3 regions of the Paenibacillus sp. 22594 genome follow, and region 2 is predicted to be linked to each of the others. Evidence: riboswitches for the same ligand, from Rfam matches in the RefSeq annotation. Region 2 holds a riboswitch; each other region holds the start of a gene.
The links. A riboswitch is a leader RNA that binds a small molecule or an ion and turns the genes downstream of it on or off. The one in region 2 is predicted to bind cyclic di-GMP.
Positions count from the first base shown of each region.

Region 1 (6,687 bases), on a different contig from region 2:
CAACCTTGAAAGGTTACAGTTCCCAAGCCGGATTAACAGGAATAACTGGAATCGAGTCTATGTCCTTGGATGAACTTGAAATAGCGGAAAAGGAGATTTCAAGGCAGGTTGCAGATCTTCATTCCGATCTGAATGCCATTGAGGGCCAAAGGGCCGCCAACAGCGAGATTTGGAACAAGATTCACGCAGAGATCAGCGCTGCAGCTGCGGTTCTGGCACAGATTGGAGGATATATGATTGATCTCGATCCCAATTGTCTGGAAATTAGAGATAAGGAATTCTTTGACGGGTTACAGAACAGTCTTAGCCAAAACGGTGTGCTCTCCGAATCCTTTACTGCTTCCATAGCCGCAATCGTTCATTACCTGGAGGCCATTCAAAACGGCAATACTCCATTCCCAATAACGGTTAACGAAGCAGTCTACAGCCCACTAAATTCCATCCCGGAAGAACCGTCACAGCTTTTTCCGATCATAGCTGCTTTCGGACAGTCGCCGGGAGAGTTATCCGTAGAACTGGTTTCAATGTATGACAAGTTGGATTCGGATCTGAGCAGCGCCAAGGATAACGCAACCGCCGGTATTTCAGGGCTTGAGCAGCAGCAGCAGCTCGTTAGCCAGACCCGCAGTAAGCGGCTTGAAGAGATCGAGAAGGCCCGGCAAGAGGAACTGGATAAAGCCAAACAGGAAGTAGAAGCCAAGCTGGCCCTTGAGAAACAGAAGAAGGAAGACGAAGAGAAGGCCAAGGCTGAATCAAAAGCCACACCTGAGCCTAAAGCCGTTAGTACGGCAGCTCCAGATGAACCCGAAGCCAGCGCCACTCCAGCACCAACCGGTGACAACCAGATCACGCCTCCGAACGGAGATGTGACAGTGACACCTACCCAAGAACCTCAGGCAACAGAGCCTCCGATACCAGGTCCGGAAATGACCGCATCACCTTCGGAGCCACAACTCATTAAAGGTGGAGACTGACATGCTTATCAAAAAAATAATTAGCCATACTTTATCCGCAGTAATGGTATTTATTTTCGTGGTGCTGGCAGCAGCCGTTGTAGTATCCAGGGCCTCGGGAGGCGAGCCTACTCTTTTTGGATATGAGATCAAGTCGGTGCTTTCCGGTTCAATGGAGCCTGGTATTCAAACCGGATCCATCGTTGCCCTGAAACCCGGAGGAGACATGACCCGGTTCACTAAGGGCGATGTCATCACCTTTATGAGCGAGGATAATGTTCTGATCACTCACCGTATTGTGGATGCTTCAGCAAAAACCGCTGCCGGCGAGGTCATCTATCATACCAAAGGCGATAACAATGACGCCGTGGATATGACCCCCGTAAGTTCAGGGAATATTGTGGCCGAGTACACCGGAGTCACCATTCCTTATGTAGGATATGCCATGAATTTTGCCGCCTCCAAAGCCGGCAGTGTGGTCCTGATGATCGTTCCCGGACTGCTGCTCCTGCTCTATGCGCTCTACAGTTCATGGAAGGCTCTTACGGCGCTTGAGAAAAAAAACACCGTGCTTCCCCAGGCACCTCCGGGAACTGACATACAGCCCTGATCCGATTGTCCGCTTCCGCCTACGAAACGGAAGATACAATATACATTTATCATTCGCTTTACTAATCAGAGGAGGAATTAGAATATGGGTATCAAGAAAACATTGGGTTTTGGCATGGCATCGGCAGCACTCGGTTTGTCTTTGATTGGCGGAGGAACCTTCGCATATTTCAGCGATACTGCGACAAGTACGGCAACCTTCGCAGCAGGCACACTGGATCTGAATTCTGATCCTTCCGTAATCGTGGATATCCCTAACCTGAAACCGGGTGATACCGTAAGCAAAACCTTCAAGCTCAAAAATGACGGAACCCTGGATATCGGCTCAATATTGCTGAAGACCACCACAGAGATTACAGATACGCTTGGCGACAACAACGGTGTCGATCTCAGCAAATTCATCAAGGTTAAATTTCTGAAAAACAATGATAAAGGAACCATTCTCACACCGGAGGTTGTCGTATACGAAACCACACTGGATGCCTTGAAGAGCCAAACCCCCGATCTTGTAAACAATACCGGTCTGGATCAAATCTGGACGGAAGCTGACGGCATCAAAGCTCAGAGCAGCGACAGCTTTACAGTCAAGTTCGAATTCGTTGACAACGGTGAAACGCAGAACTATTTCCAAAAGGATAAGCTGAAGCTGACTTGGAACTTCGAGGCCAAACAAGGCCCTAAAAAAGATTATTAATTCATAACGGACTGCATTCTGAAGCAGCCTACCCTGATTCCGGAGCCGGAGCAGATTAGGCTGTTTTTTCTTTGTAACGATTGATTTTTGTCCGTTTTACGGAAATTTGTTATACTGACAAGTGGAAACGGCTTCGCCGTCATTTAAAGACGGTATCCGCTTCAGCGAGAAATATAAGGATAATTTATAGCGTGAAACATATAAATTCTTATATTTTAACAATAAGTACGGAGGGGCGTTGTAATCGTGCCGGATAATATGGGAAGTCGCATCCACCAACTCCGTCTGGAAAAAGGCTGGTCCTTATCCGAATTAGCGGACAAGGCTGATGTGGCAAAATCATACTTAAGCAATGTAGAAAGAAATATCCAATCCAACCCCTCTATTCAATTCATCGAAAAAATCGCCGATGCGCTCCAGGTGTCTATCCACAGCCTGCTCTATGGCGAGCCCTCAGAGACTGACGAATCCGCACTAGATGGCGAATGGTTCCGGCTCGTTCAGGAAGCCATGGCTTCCGGTATAAGCAAACGGGAATTCAAAGAATTCCTCGATTATCAAAAATGGCGGCTGGAGCAGAAGGATCAATAATGGACGATCGTCCTAGGTTGTCCTAAGGCTCCAGCGATACAGAAAAGGGCACAGCGTATGACCGCTGTGCCCTTTTCTGTATGTATTCCCGCAAAGTAACGCCCCTACATCACCTGCAACGTTGTCTTTTCACTTAAAAACCGGCGGATTTCATCTGCCCCGATGCCTGCTTTCTTCGCCGACATCAGCAAATACACCCATTCTAGATCCAGATCACCCATCAGCAGTTCTCCGTCATTCCCCTGGTTGGACTTATCCAAGATATCTCCTCCTAGAATTTTTGCGTCCCCAGGCAGTCCGGCCGTCGTAGTAGTTGAAGCATTTCTACATTAGACCCGAGACTTTGTGTCCCTGCCTTTCAGCAGGTTTACCCTTTACTGGATCCTTTACATGAAAGGATCTGGTTAGAAAACAATGAAACCGTTATCCGCAATAACATTATATAAGATCTCACAAGAAAAGTGTGTCGATTTATGGAATTTATTTATGACAAGTAGTGCAAAAGAACAGTTTTTTTTGCTGGGATTTGTCCAATAGATATGACCTTAGGAACTGTTCATGAAGCATTTGTGGGCATTCGTAGGTAATTATCACCTTATTATACGGTTCACATCCAGCTTCCGGTAACCGATATCCGTTTTTCATCATTTAAGGACTGAATCATGCCGTTTTGCGAACGGATTCCCCGAAAGTATGAATTGATTACACGCCTTGAAAGTAGCACAATAAGATGAGGAATGAAACCGCAACCATCGCAGCTCCACTGGGCGCCCAAGCCTCATGCGGCACGTGGAGTTCATCCGTTAGGAGGATGTATTCATGGCAGTTAAAGAGCCCTATAACGAATCCATTTGGAGTAAGTATCACGGCCCCAATCTGGGCTACATTCAAGAAAAATATGAGCAATTTGTTCATGATCCTTCATCCGTAGAACATCATTACCGCGATTTGTTTACCGTTTCCGGCCCTCCTCCGCTCGCTCCGGATGCCGTTCAGGCCCCGCAACCGGCCCTTTCGGGAGACACCGCGTGGCTTAGAAAGGCCGTACGAGCTTCCAAGCTAATCGCCAATATTCGTATATATGGCCATATGGCCGCCAATATCGATCCGCTGGAGCAGGGGAACAACCCTATGGCGAAATGGCTGGATTATCAAACCTATGACTTGACCCGCGAGGACCTGATTGCCTTGCCTGCCTCGCTGATCTGGGAGAATGCGCCGCCGGATGTTCATACCGCCTGGGATGCCGTTCACCGGATGCGTCAGGCATATACGCAGACTATCGCCTACGAATTCGGACATGTGCACGACGAACAGGAGCTTCGCTGGCTGAACAGTCAAGCAGAGTCCACAAGCTCCCCCGCGCCGCTGAATAATACTGAGCGCAAAGAGCTGCTGAACCGCCTGATCCAGGTAGAGCAGTTTGAGACCTTCCTGCATAAGACCTTTGTCGGCCAAAAACGCTTCAGCCTGGAAGGCAATGACGCGCTGGTTCCCATGCTGGACGAGATTGTCCGTGCCGCCGCGCATGATGGTGCAGAGCATATCCTGATGGGCATGGCCCACCGCGGACGGCTGAATGTGCTGGCTCATATTCTCGGAAAACCCTATGATATTATTTTCTCGGAATTCCATCATTCTCCGAATAAGGAGCTTTTCCCTTCTGAAGGCTCCATGGGCATTAACTACGGCTGGACCGGCGATGTGAAATACCATCTGGGCGCTGACCGCGCCGTGCGCGAGGGCGAGACCGTCCGGACCCGGATTACACTGGCCAATAACCCAAGCCATCTGGAATTCGTCAACCCTGTCGTTGAAGGCTTTACACGTGCAGCTCAGGAAGACCGGAATTCCCCGGGTTTGCCGCAGCTCGACACGAACAAGGCCATTGCTGTGCTGATGCATGGGGATGCCGCTTTTCCCGGCGAAGGGATTGTTGCGGAAACGCTCAACATCGGCAAGCTCAAAGGGTACTCCAATGGCGGTACGGTGCATATTATCGTCAATAACCGGATCGGTTTCACTACCGAAAGTGAAGATTCCCGTTCTACCCATTATGCCAGCGACCTTGCCAAAGGCTATGAAATCCCCGTGGTTCATGTCAATGCCGATGATCCGGAGGCCTGCATCTCGGCTGTCCGCTTGGCCAGCGCCTACCGCAATCAGTTCAAGAAGGATTTCGTGATTGATCTGATCGGATACCGCCGCCACGGCCATAATGAGATGGATGATCCTGAAACCACACAGCCGATTGTGTACGGCAGAGTGCGGAACCATCCCACGGTCTACCGTATCTATGCGGAACGCCTGCAGCGGGAGAAGATCATCACAGCAGATGATGTGAGCCAGATGAACCTTGATGCCGAAAAAGTGCTGCAGGAAGCCTTCGACCTGATGAAGGATGGCAAGCGTAAGAACGGAGAAGCCAAAACCTCGGTACCACTCGAAACGGAAGCAGCCCAGCCGCAATCCACGGCGGTGCAGCTGGAGCAGCTGCAGCAGATCAACCGGGAGCTGCTTACGGTACCGGAAGGCTTCAAGGTGTATCCGAAGCTGGAGCGGATTCTGCAGCGCCGCAAGGATGCGCTGAATGACGGGGAACGGGTAGACTGGGCACTGGCCGAAACGCTGGCATTCGCCACTATCCTGAAGGACGGTACGCCGATCCGCCTAAGCGGCCAGGATTCCCAGAGAGGGACCTTCGCCCACCGTCATCTGGTGCTGCACGACAGCGAGACAGGTGCGCTGTTCTCTCCGCTGCACCAGCTTAGCAATTCCAAGGCCTCCTTCGGGGTGTACAACAGCCCGCTCTCGGAAGCCTCGGTACTCGGCTACGAATACGGCTACAATGTGTTCGCGCCAGAAACCTTCGTGATCTGGGAAGCACAGTATGGCGACTTTGCCAATGCCGCTCAGGTTATCATCGACCAGTTCATCGCTGCCGGACGCGCGAAATGGACCCAGCGCAGCAATCTGACGATCCTGCTGCCGCATGGGTATGAAGGGCAAGGCCCTGAGCACTCCAGTGCCCGGCTGGAACGGTATCTGCAGCTCTCCGCTGAGGAGAACTGGACCGTAGCCAATCTCAGCTCCGCTGCGCAGTATTTCCATCTTCTGCGCCGTCAGGCAGCCTTGTGCGGCAAGGGGGATGCCCGCCCGCTCGTGATCATGGCTCCGAAGAGCTTGATCCGTAACCCGCGCAGCACCTCCTCCGGAGCCGAGCTGGCTTCCGGCGGATTCCAGCCTGTATTTCCCGAGCCGCTCCTTGGCGGCAGTCCAGGGGAGATCAAACGCCTGGTAGTGTGCAGCGGCAAGGTGACACTCGATCTGCAGACAGAGCTGGAAGCCGCCAAGGATCAGGACTGGTCCTGGCTGCATATCCTCCGTCTGGAGCAGCTCTATCCATTCCCTGAACGGGAACTGGCAGCTCAACTCAGTTCGATGGGTTCCCTTACGGAAATCGTATGGCTGCAGGAAGAGCCGAAGAACATGGGCGGCTGGAGTTATGCCGAGCCCCGGCTGCGGGCCATCGCCCCGCAGAACGTCAAGGTGCAGTATATCGGCCGTCCGGAGCGTTCCAGCCCGGCCAGCGGTTATGCGGACGTGCATGCTTTTGAGCAACGTCGTATAGTAACAGAAGCCCTGAAATTGAACTCGCAAGTACAAGCGGCTGTACCGTCTTCCAGATAGAGGGCGGTGTCACGATAATGTAAACTATTCTATTTGGGGAGGTAAGGGCCTGTGTCCGAAATTAAAGTACCCGATTTGGGCGAATCTATTTCCGAAGGAACGATCTACAAATGGCTGGTAAAAGAAGGGGATACGGTCGGCCAGGGAGAT
Region 1 covers NZ_JBQENA010000007.1:36,133-42,819, forward strand. The annotation lists gene ACTJKB_RS21340 (hypothetical protein) at 1-974, shown strand, start outside; gene sipW (signal peptidase I SipW) at 976-1,563, shown strand; gene ACTJKB_RS21350 (TasA family protein) at 1,648-2,256, shown strand; gene ACTJKB_RS21355 (helix-turn-helix domain-containing protein) at 2,515-2,847, shown strand; gene ACTJKB_RS21360 (anti-repressor SinI family protein) at 2,952-3,107, opposite strand; cyclic di-GMP riboswitch class I at 3,136-3,229, opposite strand; gene ACTJKB_RS21365 (2-oxoglutarate dehydrogenase E1 component) at 3,667-6,537, shown strand; gene odhB (2-oxoglutarate dehydrogenase complex dihydrolipoyllysine-residue succinyltransferase) at 6,589-6,687, shown strand, end outside.
Region 1: it holds a riboswitch for cyclic di-GMP, as region 2 does, so the genes downstream of both, ACTJKB_RS21360 (anti-repressor SinI family protein) here and ACTJKB_RS16430 (PA14 domain-containing protein) in region 2, are expected to answer to the same signal.

Region 2 (6,687 bases):
TGCGATAGCGCACGATTACTTAATCCAAATGGGCGGGGCGGAAAGAGTAGTGGAGGTATTCCACCACATGTATCCGGATGCTCCGATCTTCACGACGGTTTTTAACGGAAGCCGGCTGACCGACAACCTCAAAGACGCGGATATCCGGGCCTCCTGGCTGCAAAAAATACCGGGAGTGAAGACCAATTTTAAAGGGGTGCTGCCGCTTTATCCCATGGCCATCCGTGATTTGGACTTTCGCGGGTATGATATCGTCCTGAGTTCCAGCAGTGCTTTCATGAAAAGCATACAGGTGCCCGAGTCTACGTTTCATCTTTGCTACTGTCATACTCCGATGCGGTTCGCCTGGGACTATGACACTTACATGGAGCGGCAATCGAATTCCGGATTGTTCAAAAGACTGCTCAAGGTCTACATGCAGCGCCTCAAGAACTGGGACCAGCGGACTTCCAAAAATGTAAACCAGTTTGTTGCCAATTCGTCCGTAGTAAAAACGCGGATTCAGAATTATTACCACCGGGATGCGGATGTGATTTTTCCACCGATCAACACCGCACGCTTCAGCAGTTCGTCCTCTATAGGCGATTACTACCTGATTGTATCCCGGCTTGTATCCTACAAGCGGATTGATCTGGCGGTGGAAGCCTTCAACCGCAACGGTCTGAAGCTGTATATCGTCGGTGACGGGCCGGACCGCAAGCGTCTGGAGGGCATGGCCAAAGACAATGTATCGTTTCTGGGCCGGCTTGAGGATGCGGAGGTTACGGGCCTGATGTCGAAGTGCCGGGCGTTCATTTTTCCCGGAGAAGAGGACTTTGGTATCACGCCACTTGAGGCGAATGCTGCAGGAAGACCGGTGATTGCCTATCAGGCCGGAGGAGCACTGGATACCATCGTACCCTATGTCAACGGCGTATTCTTCCAGCACCAGGAAGTTGATGATTTACTTAAGGCCATTTACGAAGTGGAGTCCTACGCGTGGGACATTGGGCAGATTATGGGTCATGCGCGTAAATTCGATGAACAGGCGTTTATGGTTCAGTTCAAGCAGTATGTGGAACAGGCCTACGTCAATTTTCTAAAAGGAGGATGATTGTATGAAGCTGACAGTAATCGGTACCGGCTATGTCGGTCTTGTATCTGGCGTATGTTTTACACTGAATGGGAACCATGTGATTTGTGTGGATAAGGATGAGGAAAAGATTGAAAAGCTGGGCCGGATGGAATCCCCCATCTATGAGCCGGGTATCGAAGCGCTGATCGAAATGAATTTGCGTGAAGGCAGGCTTTCTTTCTCCTCTGATCTTCAGGAATCGGTAAGACGCTCCGATATCGTCATTCTGGCTGTAGGGACACCTTCATTACCAGGCGGCGAAGCGGATCTGAGATATATCGAAGGTGCAGCCATAGAAGTCGCCCAAGCGATGGAAGGCTACAAAATCATCATGACCAAGTCAACTGTTCCTGTTGGTACGAACGAGAAAATCCGTGGTATCATCGCTTCCCACACGAATCATCCCTTCGATATCGTCTCCGCTCCGGAATTCCTGCGTGAAGGCTCGGCCATCCGCGATACGCTCCATCCTGACCGGATTGTCATCGGACTTGATAACCCGGAGCTTGAGCCTACGATGCGCCAGCTTCACCAGGGCTTCACGGAAAATGTGTTCGTAACGGATATCCGCAGTGCGGAAATGATCAAATATGCATCCAATGCTTTTCTGGCAACCAAGATCTCCTTTATTAACGAGATTGCCAACATTTGCGAAAAAGTGGGAGCTGATGTAACCCTGGTGGCGGAAGGCATGGGGATGGACCGTAGAATCGGCTCCTCGTTCCTGCAGGCCGGCATCGGTTATGGAGGCTCCTGTTTCCCGAAAGATACCAATGCGCTGATCCAGATTGCGGGCAACGTGGATTACGAGTTCAAGCTGCTGAAATCCGTAGTCGAGGTGAACAAGGGGCAGCGGTTTATGATTCTCTCCAAGCTGCATGAATCCCTTGGCAACCTGCGCGGCGCAGTGATCGGTGTATGGGGTCTGGCTTTCAAACCGAACACCGATGATGTACGCGAAGCACCCGCCCTTGAAATTGTTGAGGCACTAGTGGCCGAAGGCGCTACAGTGAAGCTGTATGATCCGATTGCTGCAGATAACTTCAGACAGCAATACGATCATCCGCAGCTCCGCTGGTGCGGTCTGCCGGAAGAAGCGGCGGAAGGCAGTGATGCAGTATGCCTGCTGACCGACTGGAGCATGTTCAAGGATATTGATCTGCATAAGCTTGCGGAGAGCATGCGCCGCCAGGTGCTGATCGATGGCCGCAACGTGTACTCCAAAGAGCAGATCGAGGGCACCGGGCTCGAATATCATTCCGTCGGCCGCCCGCAAATGGGGGGCCTGAGCGGCTACTCCCCCAGCGTAGCCGGTGCGGTCTAATCCTTTGATCTTATCTGCTCTTGCCTGCAGCCCAAACAAGCGGCAATGCTGGATCTTTAGCAGGGCGCTTCGCCTGCGGGTGAAGCCAGTTGAAGGTTAGAGGAATTCACTGTAGCTGGCTACAGTGAAAATGCTGCTTGGGAAGCTGTTAAGGGAAGGAACGGAGAGGAATTTTGGAACTGTAGGAGCGTAGCGTCCGCCTTTGTCTGCAGATTTCCACCGTGACCAGCGGTTTAAATCAAGAAATCTGCAGACAACAGCGGCCGAAAGTCCAAACATTCCTTGCAGTGACTCCCGCAACAGTTGACCTTAAACATTGTCATGCAGCATAAAGCGAGAGTGGCATTCCTATCCTTCATGCGTCAGCCACCCGGCAGAAGCTTACGATAACAATCCGATATTTTCGCGACAAAACATAAATAGGAGGGTTCACATATGAAACTGGTACTTCTATCTGGCGGCTCTGGTAAACGTCTCTGGCCTTTGTCCAATGATTCACGTTCCAAGCAATTTCTGAAGGTACTGCAAAGTCCGGCAGGTGAGCCGGAGTCCATGGTACAGCGTGTATGGAGACAGCTGCAGGAGACAGGGATGGCGGAATCCTCCTACCTTGCGACCGGCCGCAGCCAAGTGGAGATGATACAGAGCCAGCTCGGCACAGAAGTGCCAATCATTGTGGAGCCGGAACGCCGTGATACCTTCCCGGCCATCGCTTTGACTGCAGCTTATCTGTATTCGGTGGCAGGAGTGTCTCCCAGCGAGACCGTGGCCATTTTGCCGGTCGATCCTTATGTGGAGGCATCATTTTTTGACACCGTCGTCCAGCTTGAAGCAACGATGGAACAAAGCGGCGCAAACCTGGCGCTGATGGGTGTTGTTCCTGAGCTGGCTTCTGAGAAATACGGCTATATTATTCCTACAAGCGACGAGGCGGCGGCAAGCGGCTATCTGCAGGTGAGCCATTTCCAGGAGAAGCCGGACCGTGTACAGGCTGAGGAACTGATCAGCAAGGGCGCGTTGTGGAACTGCGGAGTATTTGCATTCCGCTTGGGTTATTTACTGGATATTTTGCAGCGTAAAGGTTTGCCTTTGAACTATGAGGAGCTGCAGAAGCAATATAAATTGCTGGCTTCCATCAGTTTTGACTACGAAGTGGTGGAAAAAGAGGAGAATATCGTCGTTCAGCCGTACGCCGGTTTCTGGAAGGATCTTGGCACCTGGAATACCCTCACCGAGGAAATGAGCAGCAACCACGTGGGCAAAGGGTTCGTGACTGCCGATTCTGAAGGAACCTGCCTGATCAACGAACTGGATATTCCGATTACAGTCATCGGTGCGAAAGATTTAATCATCGCAGCCAGCCCGGATGGCATTCTGGTTACTCACAAAGCGGAAAGCCCGCGGATTAAGGAAGTGCTGAAGTCTTTTGAACAAAGACCCATGTACGAGGAACGCCGCTGGGGCCACTATAAGGTTATTGATTATGTGAAATATGATGAGGGCAACGAGGTGCTGACCAAGCGGATTTTCATAGCCGAAGGAAAAAACATCAGCTATCAGCTGCATCACAAACGCAGTGAAATCTGGACGATCGTCAGCGGGGAAGCCAGCATTGTGCTGAATGAGAAGATGCATAATGTGAAAGCGGGAGATGTTGTGCGCATACCGGAAGGCACGAAACATGCAATCCTGGCGTTGACCGATGTGGAGTTCATTGAGGTGCAGACCGGTTCAGAGCTGGTAGAAGAGGATAATATCCGCATCACACTGGACTGGAAAGATATTGCTCTTCAGCAATTTATTTCGTGAAAATAGCAGCGCTTAACGCGCTGTAGAATTCGACTGAACCGTCCCGGAACCTGTGTTGGGTGGTCCTAAACATAGGGCTAAAATATCTATTTACCCAATTGTGGCAAATCCAAAACAGGTATTAAGAACCATTTATTAAGAAAAATTCATTAATGCTCTAAACTAAAAATTTAATAGAGACGATACTTACGGTAAGAGGGATAAATCCTTCCAAAACGAAAAAGGCAAACCTAATCGAAAGATAGGGACGCAAAGCTATAGGGCCTTCGAAAGAGTGGCAGCCTGGCTACCGAAAGGAAGATGAATTTTGACAACTTACCGTAAGTCGCGTCTGCTGTGCACCATTTTAACGATTGCCCTGTTGTTGACTGCTGTACCACTGGGTTTGGGGGCTGCGCCTTCGACCGCAGCTGCTTCGAGTTCTTCAGCACCGGTTAATCCGGATGCTTCAGCTGAAGCTGTCAAGCTGCTTGACAATCTGTACACCATTTCCGGAAAAGGCATTATCACAGGCCAGCATGACTACCTGGAGAGCCCGGATGAGTTCAGTAACAAACTAAAGGGAACCAGCGGACAATTCGCTGCCCTCCACGGATTCGAGCTTGGCGTGATCAGCGGCCAGTCGGAAAGTACTGCAGCAACTCAGCGCAAAAATGTAGTGAACAGTGCGATCAACTGGTATAAAAATGGCGGCATCGTCGCCATGACCTTCCATGAGCAACTGCCCGGGACCTCCTATCTGTGGTCCAATGTGCAGAAGACGCTCAGCCAAGAGGACTTCAATAAGTATGTAACACCTGGAACAGCCCAATACAACAGCCTCATCGCCGATCTCGACAAAGTGGCGGTTTCGCTCAAAAGCTTGCGGGACGCGGGCGTTCCTGTACTTTGGAGACCTTACCACGAAATGAACGGCAACTGGTTCTGGTGGGGGAAGAAAAACAATTTTGCGGAACTTTGGAATATTATGTATGAGCGTTTTGTGGGCGTTCATCAATTAAACAACCTGCTGTGGGTATGGAACCCGAATGCTCCCAATGCCTGGTCTGATCCATACGAACTGACCTATCCGGGAGCGGGTAAGGTAGACGTCCTTGCAGCAGATATATATAACAATGATTATATGAACAAGTATTATGACAACCTGTTGATCCTCGCGAACGGCAAACCCATTGCTATCGGCGAAAATGGTGAAATGCCAAGTACAGCCAAGCTCCAGCTTTCCCAGAGAAAATGGGTATACATGATGAACTGGGGAAAAATGCTCTATGAGAATAACAGTACAGATACCATCAAAAATTTTATGAGTGACAGCTACACAGTATCGCTTAATGAATATAAAGCTGGGGTAGTGCAGACACCTGCTCCAACTGTCACACCGACGGCAACGCCAACACCAACTGCTACACCGACGGCAACGCCAACTGCAACACCGACTGCTACGCCAACTGCCACACCGACGGCAACACCAACGCCGACTGCTACGCCAGCGCCTGTACCCACAGCAACGGTAAAGCCAATAACCACTCCAGCGTCCGGTGATACAGTACAGACGCCTGTTGTGAATGGACTTCACGGAGAGTATTTCAACAACATGACGCTTTCAGGCACACCTGCAATGGTCCGTGACGACGCTCTGCTTAATTTCAACTGGCGTCAAGGCTCACCGGCCAGCTCCATAAAGGTGGATGGGGTCTCGGCCCGCTGGACCGGGCAGATCAAGCCTTTATACAGTGAGACCTACCAGATTATCACTACTTCTGACGATGGTATCCGTGTCTGGATTAATGGCATAGCCGTAATCGACAGCTGGACCAAGCAGAGCGGAACCGAACGTTTCGGAAGTATCGCTATGACGGCTGGACAGCTCTATGATATCAGAGTGGAATATTATGAAAATGCAGGCGATGCCAACATTCGTTTGATGTGGCAAAGCGCAAGCCAGGTCAAAGCGACTGTCCCAACAAGCGCATTGTTTGTAAATACGTCAGCAGCCAGCGTAAGCAAAACATCGCTGGCGCTTGTAGAAGCACCAACACCAACACCGACACCAACACCAACACCAACACCAACACCGGTGCCAACACCTACACCAACGCCGGTGCCAACGCCGGTGCCAACGCCGGTGCCAACACCAACACCGACACCAACACCGGTGCCAACACCGACACCAACACCGGTGCCAACACCGACACCAACACCGGTGCCAACACCAACACCGACGCCGACACCAACACCGGTGCCAACACTGGCACCAACGCCGGCTCTAACAGTGGCCCCTACAGCAAACGGGCTGCAGGCGGAATATTTCAATAATATGCAGTTAACCGGTGCTCCCACAGTTGTACGCACCGATGCTTTGCTGGATTTCAACTGGCGGCTGGGTACACCGGATGCTGCGATTGGCATTGATTTCTTTTCCGTAAGATGGAGTGGCAAG
Region 2 covers NZ_JBQENA010000004.1:504,474-511,160, reverse strand. The annotation lists gene ACTJKB_RS16445 (glycosyltransferase) at 1-1,093, shown strand, start outside; gene ACTJKB_RS16440 (UDP-glucose dehydrogenase family protein) at 1,098-2,438, shown strand; gene ACTJKB_RS16435 (sugar phosphate nucleotidyltransferase) at 2,874-4,247, shown strand; cyclic di-GMP riboswitch class I at 4,461-4,541, shown strand; gene ACTJKB_RS16430 (PA14 domain-containing protein) at 4,555-6,687, shown strand, end outside.

Region 3 (6,687 bases), on a different contig from region 2:
AGGTTCTTTCACCTTCCTGATTCCGCTAATCTCCATCGGTTCAAGTGTAGTGCTGCTGCATGAGCGGATTACCTTGAATCTGGTGATTGGCCTCCTGCTTATTGTAAGCAGCATTGTTCTCGTTAATGTTAGAATAAGCCGAAGAACCCTAAGACGTCCTACTCATTAATTGGAGGTGTACCATGTATATCAAAGCTTCTGAACAAACAGCGCATGACAACTACAAGCTGCTGATCGGCAGTATTATTCCCCGGCCCATTGCCTTTGTCACCTCGATGAACGAACAAGGCGTAGTGAACGCCGCCCCGTTTAGCTTTTTTAATATTGTGAATGATGAACCTCCAATGATTATGATCTCCTGTGTGCGCAAGGCAACCGGAGAGATGAAGCATACCGCAAGCAATATTCTGGGGAATGGAGAGTTTGTTGTACATATCGTGGACGAGGATAATGTTGGCGCTATTAATCACACCTCGATCAATGCCCCTGAAGGCATCAGCGAGGTGGAGTTGGCTGGACTTACGCCAATACCCGGGCTGATGATCCGGGTTCCGCGTATAGAGGAGTGCAGGATCGCCATGGAATGCCGTCTCGTGCGGCATGTGGCGCTGGGACACTGCGATATGCTGGTCGGTGAAGTGCTCTGTTTCCATATAGAGGATGAACTGATTCAGGGTGGGCGTATTGACGCTGCCAAGCTGAAGCCGGTCAGCCGTCTTGCGGGAGCTTCATATGCGGCAATCGGCCGGACGTTTGAGCTAGAAAGACCCCAGTACGAATCTTGAGCGCTCGGAAAAGAGACTCTACAGGATGCCGCCACGCGGCTCTGCAGGGTCTCTTTTTTTCTTTTGGCGATTCAGCTGTATGTAACGGATTCTGGTGGTTATTCGACGGGAACAGCGCCTGATTCTTTGCATTTTTGTTTCAAGCTCTTGGCTGTAAACGTAAATCCTCCGCCGGGTTTAGCAATCTCCAAGGAATACCCGTCTATGGTTACTGATGCATTATGAATGGTGCTCGCTGTGATTTGGTGACCTGCAACAAGAAGCGATCCGGGAAGGGACTCTCCGCTAACATTCTGAGCTGTGATCGTTCCCTCTGCTTCCATAGCGGAGTCGGAGCACATGGAACCATCCTTCGCAAAATAAATATCGCCACAGGAACACAGCGTGCTCCGGCCAATCCCTTCCCCATGAATATGAATATCTCCGCCGGATTTAATGATGCTGTTCAGTGCCCCCGAAATATCGATCCGGACTTGCTCCTCCTGCATGAGGGAGATTCCCTCGATAAGCTTTTTAAGCAGACTCAGAAAAGAGCCTATTCCCGCATCTGTAATGAGGTCAGTAAACTGTCCGGGTTTCAGAAAAATATCCATCATGTGCCTCACAATCTTGGTGTCCTGCGGGTAGTCAGCGCTCAAGTCCGACAATAGTTCCCGCATATCGCCAATCAGAAGGGGGAGATGATCATATTTGCTCTCCAACAGCAGCATGATGACTAAGCCGTACTTCACCGTCTGCATCGTGGACTCGACCGTCTCGGCAAGGTTCTTGGCTGCTTCTCTCAGACTGGAGATCTCTTGAATCAGCAGCTCGGAAAAGCTGCACAGACGGTGATGTGCGGCGCCGAACGCTCCGGCATACAATTCACTATCCACGGCCTTGCCGCTGATAAATATACTGCCTGTTGCCGCAATTCTGGAGTGGTGAACATCACCGTATATGTATACATTACCCAAGGCTTCAATAACCGTGTTCTTGTTCAGAGGATGAACTGCAATAATATCTCCCGGGAACCTAATGGTGGCAGGTTCCACGGTATCATTCTGCGGAACCCTATAGGTTTGGGGGAAATCAATCGTTTTTACAAAGGTTCCGTTTCCGGTAATACGCGGTCTGCCTTTACAGCGGGCAGCGATCTGTCCCCCTGGAAGCAGTACCGCATAGTGTCCGGTCAATAGAGTAAGGTCCCGCGGCGGGGGCGGGGGAAGGACACCGCCATACACGGTAAATCCGGGAAGGCCCTCTTGGGGGGGGAGCTTGTGTGCAAACACTTCGCCTTCTTCTACAGTAAGGAATTCATAGTGGCTGGATTCATCATCAGAAAGGCCGGTCCCCTTGAAAGCATTTTCTATCTTCTTCTGAAACAGCAGCTCCAGCCTCGCATTGGTCCCGGGTACGGGAGCCTTGCCTTCTGCTATGCAGACAGGAAGATAGGTCGGGTTGTTCAGCTCTTCATAGAGAGCAGGGATGTTGAGCGAGCTGACAATGGATCTTTTCTCAAAGCCAGACATAATCTGCTCTATCGACAGAACGGACAACAAGGAATCGCGGTTCATTTCTGCACGGACAGTGACATTGGCTGAAGCCGGACTGTTGACCAGGTTCCAGGCATATCTTTCGGCACGGTAAAGCGTAAAGTACACTTTGAGCTTATCATCGGATACAGTAATCTGATATTGTGGCTTCTCGCAAATCTCCCAGGTGAGATCATCTGCAGACGTGATTGGCGTTGGCTCTGTGAGGGTTTGGCCATTGATCTTAAGGATTACGGGATGGACAGCTGAAATTACAGCGGGCATGCCGCCAGGCAGAGGAGGCGTGATGAAAATTTGGTTGTTCTGGATAATGATAACGCCGTTCTTCGCTCTGTCTGTTCCGCCAAACGTCTGAGCATCCACAGAATAAAGATCCATGAGATTGTGCTTTCCAAGAAGCATGGAAGCAATGAACTCGTACCGTGAACGTTCGATAATATGCTGCGGCATTCTCGTAACCTCACTTTTCGTATAATCAATGGTATCTGAACAGAAAAGAACATCATGGAGCCGTGATGCGATATCTTGGGATATCCGACCAAATGGCGTCTCTATTGGCAACCTGGCGACCATAAAACAGCAATACCTGTACTTTTAGGCCCATGGCTTTGCGTCCTGCCCTTTCAGACAGTTTGCCTTTAGGAATAGATCAATGATATATACTCAGTACAAGGCCCATTAAATCGACTATAATCGACAAAAAACTGGTCAATACTGGCACTCTGTCCAATAAAAACTTCAGCAAACAACATTAATTCTAGTACTTAAGTAGCGAATTTTCAACTGGAATAATTGATTTAGACTATAAATAATGATAAATGTAACTAATTGTTGATTTATTGTAAATTAAATGTAATTAAGGATTTTTTCTATTTATTGAATTCTAAACTAAAAGGGGATTTAGCGGGGGATTATGGCCGATACTCCAGAAAAAAAAGGACGCTCCCAAGCCTAAAGCTTGTGGGAGAGTCCCTTTTGTATGAAGCGCATTGCGCGGGCTGCCTCAGTCTTGCTGTTCTGCGGTGCGGCTGACATCACCACGTAGTCGGCCTGTTCGATTTCCTCCAGCACCCGGTTCAGGTGGGAGAAGACCGCCCCGAGATCGCGGATGGAAGTCAGTGAGCATTTTCCCTGCAGCTCCGAGAACCAGGCTAGTTGAAGGTCGCGGGCCCGGCGCAGTGACTCGGGAAGCGAATGCTGGCTTTCGGCATCTGAGAGAGTTTTAGTACCATAGAGGGCGATACAGTCTGCGGTGGCGGTTACGATCTCCACCATCCAGTCAGCCGCGGCATGATGTGTTGGCAGCAGCGCAATTTCTGAGCTGATCTCCTTGACATAGCATTGAATTTGCTTGAGATGTGCGGTGGCTTGGGAGAGTCCGCGAAGCTCGCTGCGGCACTGGTAATGCGTTAAGGTATAATGCAGTTCCTTTTGCTGCTGCTCGCTCTTCGCCAGCAGCGAAGCGGAACGTGTCAGCGTATCTGAAACCTGAGGTGCCCCCCGTCCGCCACCGGCCAGGCCGCTTAAGGCATCAGCCAGCAGCAGACTGCCTTCGAGTGCCAAGCCTTTGACCTTGACGAACCCCTTGGGCGGAACGATAATCATATTGATGATTAGAGCAATAATGACTCCGATAAGCGTTTCGGCGACCCGCCACTCGATATAATGATCATGATAGAAGGTAAGTGCCAGAACAGAGGTTACACCGACCTGTGAGATGGCTTGGATATTTATCCGGCAGGCAGTAGCGACTCCGATGCCAATCAGCAGCATCAGCAGAATGGAGAGCGCTCCGACATCGAAGAATCGTCCCACGATCAAGCTCACAATCCCGCCCAGCACAACGCCGGTCATCCGGTATACACCCTTTTCCAAGGAAGCCTTGACACTCCCCTGAGTGATCAGAATCGCCGCCAATGGAGCGAAATATAAGTAGCTGTCTCCATACAGGGTGTGTACCGTCAGCCAGGAGAGTGAAGCAGCCAGTGTAACGCGTATCATATATAAAGACAGTCCGAATTTCTCCAGGCGGTCCTGTAATCCTTCGTTCATGAGGGTCATCTTCTTTCAGGTTATTAAGAGAAAAAATGAAGTGACTTTCAGCCGTTTTCATTATAGCACCGCAAAACAGGCCGGAAGAGCTTTAATTTTTACGAACTTGTTAAGTTTCCGGTGCTGATTTTTAACAAAGTATGGTATCGCATATATAGGTCTTATCCTTTATGCTGTATATTATGGAAGTATGTCGAAGGAAGGGAGGAACTGTCGCTTACTCGCGCTGAGCATGCCACTTCGATTGTCCCCCGCAAGAAGCGGGTAAAATAGGTTGTATTACATAAGGTAAGGGAGGTTGTTAGCTATAGCTACCCCGGAAGGCACTATTATTTCTTTTGACCAGGTGGTTAAACAATACGACGATGAAGAGCCGGTACTAAAAGGCGTCAGCTTTGAGATCGAACGCGGCAAGTTCTATACCCTGCTGGGCCCTTCGGGCTGCGGCAAGACGACTATTCTGCGGTTGATCGCCGGCTTCGCCGAGCCAACGGAAGGCTCAATCATTCTCAATGGCCAAATGATCAACCACATTCCCGCTAACGAACGGCAGGTCAATACGGTTTTTCAGGATTATGCCCTGTTTCCGCACCTGAACGTATTCGAGAATGTGGCCTTCGGACTGCGCATTAAGAAGCTTAAGAAGGATGTGATCACGCAAAAGGTGCAGGAAGCGCTGCGCTTTGTGAACCTCGTAGGCTACGATCAGCGCGCCATTAATGAAATGTCCGGCGGACAAAGACAGCGTGTAGCGATTGCCCGCGCCATCGTCAACGAGCCGCAGGTGCTGCTGTTGGATGAGCCGTTATCAGCACTTGACTTGAAGCTTCGTACAGAGATGCAGTATATTCTGCGGGAAATGCAGCAGCGGCTGGGCATTACCTTCATCTTCGTGACCCATGACCAGGAAGAGGCGCTCGCGATGTCGGACTGGATCTTCGTCATGAACGGCGGACGGATCGAACAGAGTGGCACGCCCAATGATATTTATGATGAGCCGATCAACCGGTTCGTGGCCGATTTCATTGGGGAGTCGAATATTGTGCCGGGTGTGATGATTGACGATTACTTGGTGGAGTGGGGCGGGCACCGGTTTGAATGTGTTGATGCGGGACTGAAACGGAATGAGGCGGTAGAGATTGTAATTCGTCCTGAGGATCTGGAAATCGCCACACTTGAGCAGGGCAAGCTGCGCGTGCGTGTGGATTCCCAGCTGTTCCGGGGCGTACATTACGAGATCAGCTGCTATGATGAATCCGGCCATGAGTGGCTGGTCCATTCTACCCGGAAGGCCGAGGTCGGCAGTGAAATCGGGCTTTATTTTGACCCGGAAGCGATTCATGTCATGCGTTTCGGTGAAACGGAGGAAGAATTCGACAAACGTCTGGAAGCGTACGGCGAGGTGGAAAGCCATGAACAGTAAGGGCCGGTCGTATGTTCTCATCCCTTATTACTTGTGGATCGCGCTGTTTGTCATTGCGCCGGTGCTGCTGGTCCTCTATTATTCCCTGTTTGACCTGGACGGGCATCTCACTCTGGATAATTACATTAATTTCTTCACACCAGTATATATGCGGATGATGCTTAACTCCTTCTGGTATGCATTCCTGATCACGGTGTTCTCTCTTTTGGTTGCTTATCCGGCAGCCTATCTGCTCACACGGACCAAGCATAAGCAGCTGTGGCTGCTGCTGATCATTCTCCCTACATGGATTAATCTGCTGTTGAAGACATATGCATTCATCGGTATCTTTGGCACCTTTGGGCCAGTTAATAATTTCTTTGACCTGCTCGGGATCGGGGAACAGCAGATTCTGTTCACGGGTTTTAGCTTTGTATTTGTGTCGGTGTATATCTTTATTCCGTTCATGATCCTGCCGATCTTCAGCGCTCTGGAGGAGCTGAATTTGTCGCTGGTGGATGCCGCGCGCGATTTGGGCGCATCCGGGTGGACAACCTTCCGGCGGGTGATTTTCCCGCTGACGATCTCGGGAGTGCGTTCCGGCTGCATGGCAGTGTTTATTCCGGCATTGTCGCTGTTCATGATTACGCGCCTTATCGCCGGCAACCGTGTGATTACCCTGGGTACCGCGATTGAGCAGCATTTTCTGGTCACACAGGACTGGGGCATGGGCTCTACCGTTGCCGTTTTCCTGATCGTCATCATGGCGCTGTTCATGGTGCTGACGGGCGGTTCACGGAAAGGGGTGCGCTAGTGAGGAATAAAAACGGATTTGCCAACCTGTATCTGGTCCTGGTCTTCGCCGTGCTCTATGCGCCGATTCTGTATCTGATGTATTACTCGTTCAATAGCG
Region 3 covers NZ_JBQENA010000003.1:364,812-371,498, reverse strand. The annotation lists partial or broken gene ACTJKB_RS12350 (DMT family transporter) at 1-169, shown strand, start outside; gene ACTJKB_RS12345 (flavin reductase family protein) at 183-785, shown strand; gene ACTJKB_RS12340 (flagellar assembly protein A) at 884-2,770, opposite strand; cyclic di-GMP riboswitch class I at 2,874-2,967, opposite strand; gene ACTJKB_RS12335 (FUSC family protein) at 3,272-4,372, opposite strand; gene ACTJKB_RS12330 (ABC transporter ATP-binding protein) at 4,671-5,795, shown strand; gene ACTJKB_RS12325 (ABC transporter permease) at 5,785-6,588, shown strand; gene ACTJKB_RS12320 (ABC transporter permease) at 6,588-6,687, shown strand, end outside.
Region 3: it holds a riboswitch for cyclic di-GMP, as region 2 does, so the genes downstream of both, ACTJKB_RS12340 (flagellar assembly protein A) here and ACTJKB_RS16430 (PA14 domain-containing protein) in region 2, are expected to answer to the same signal.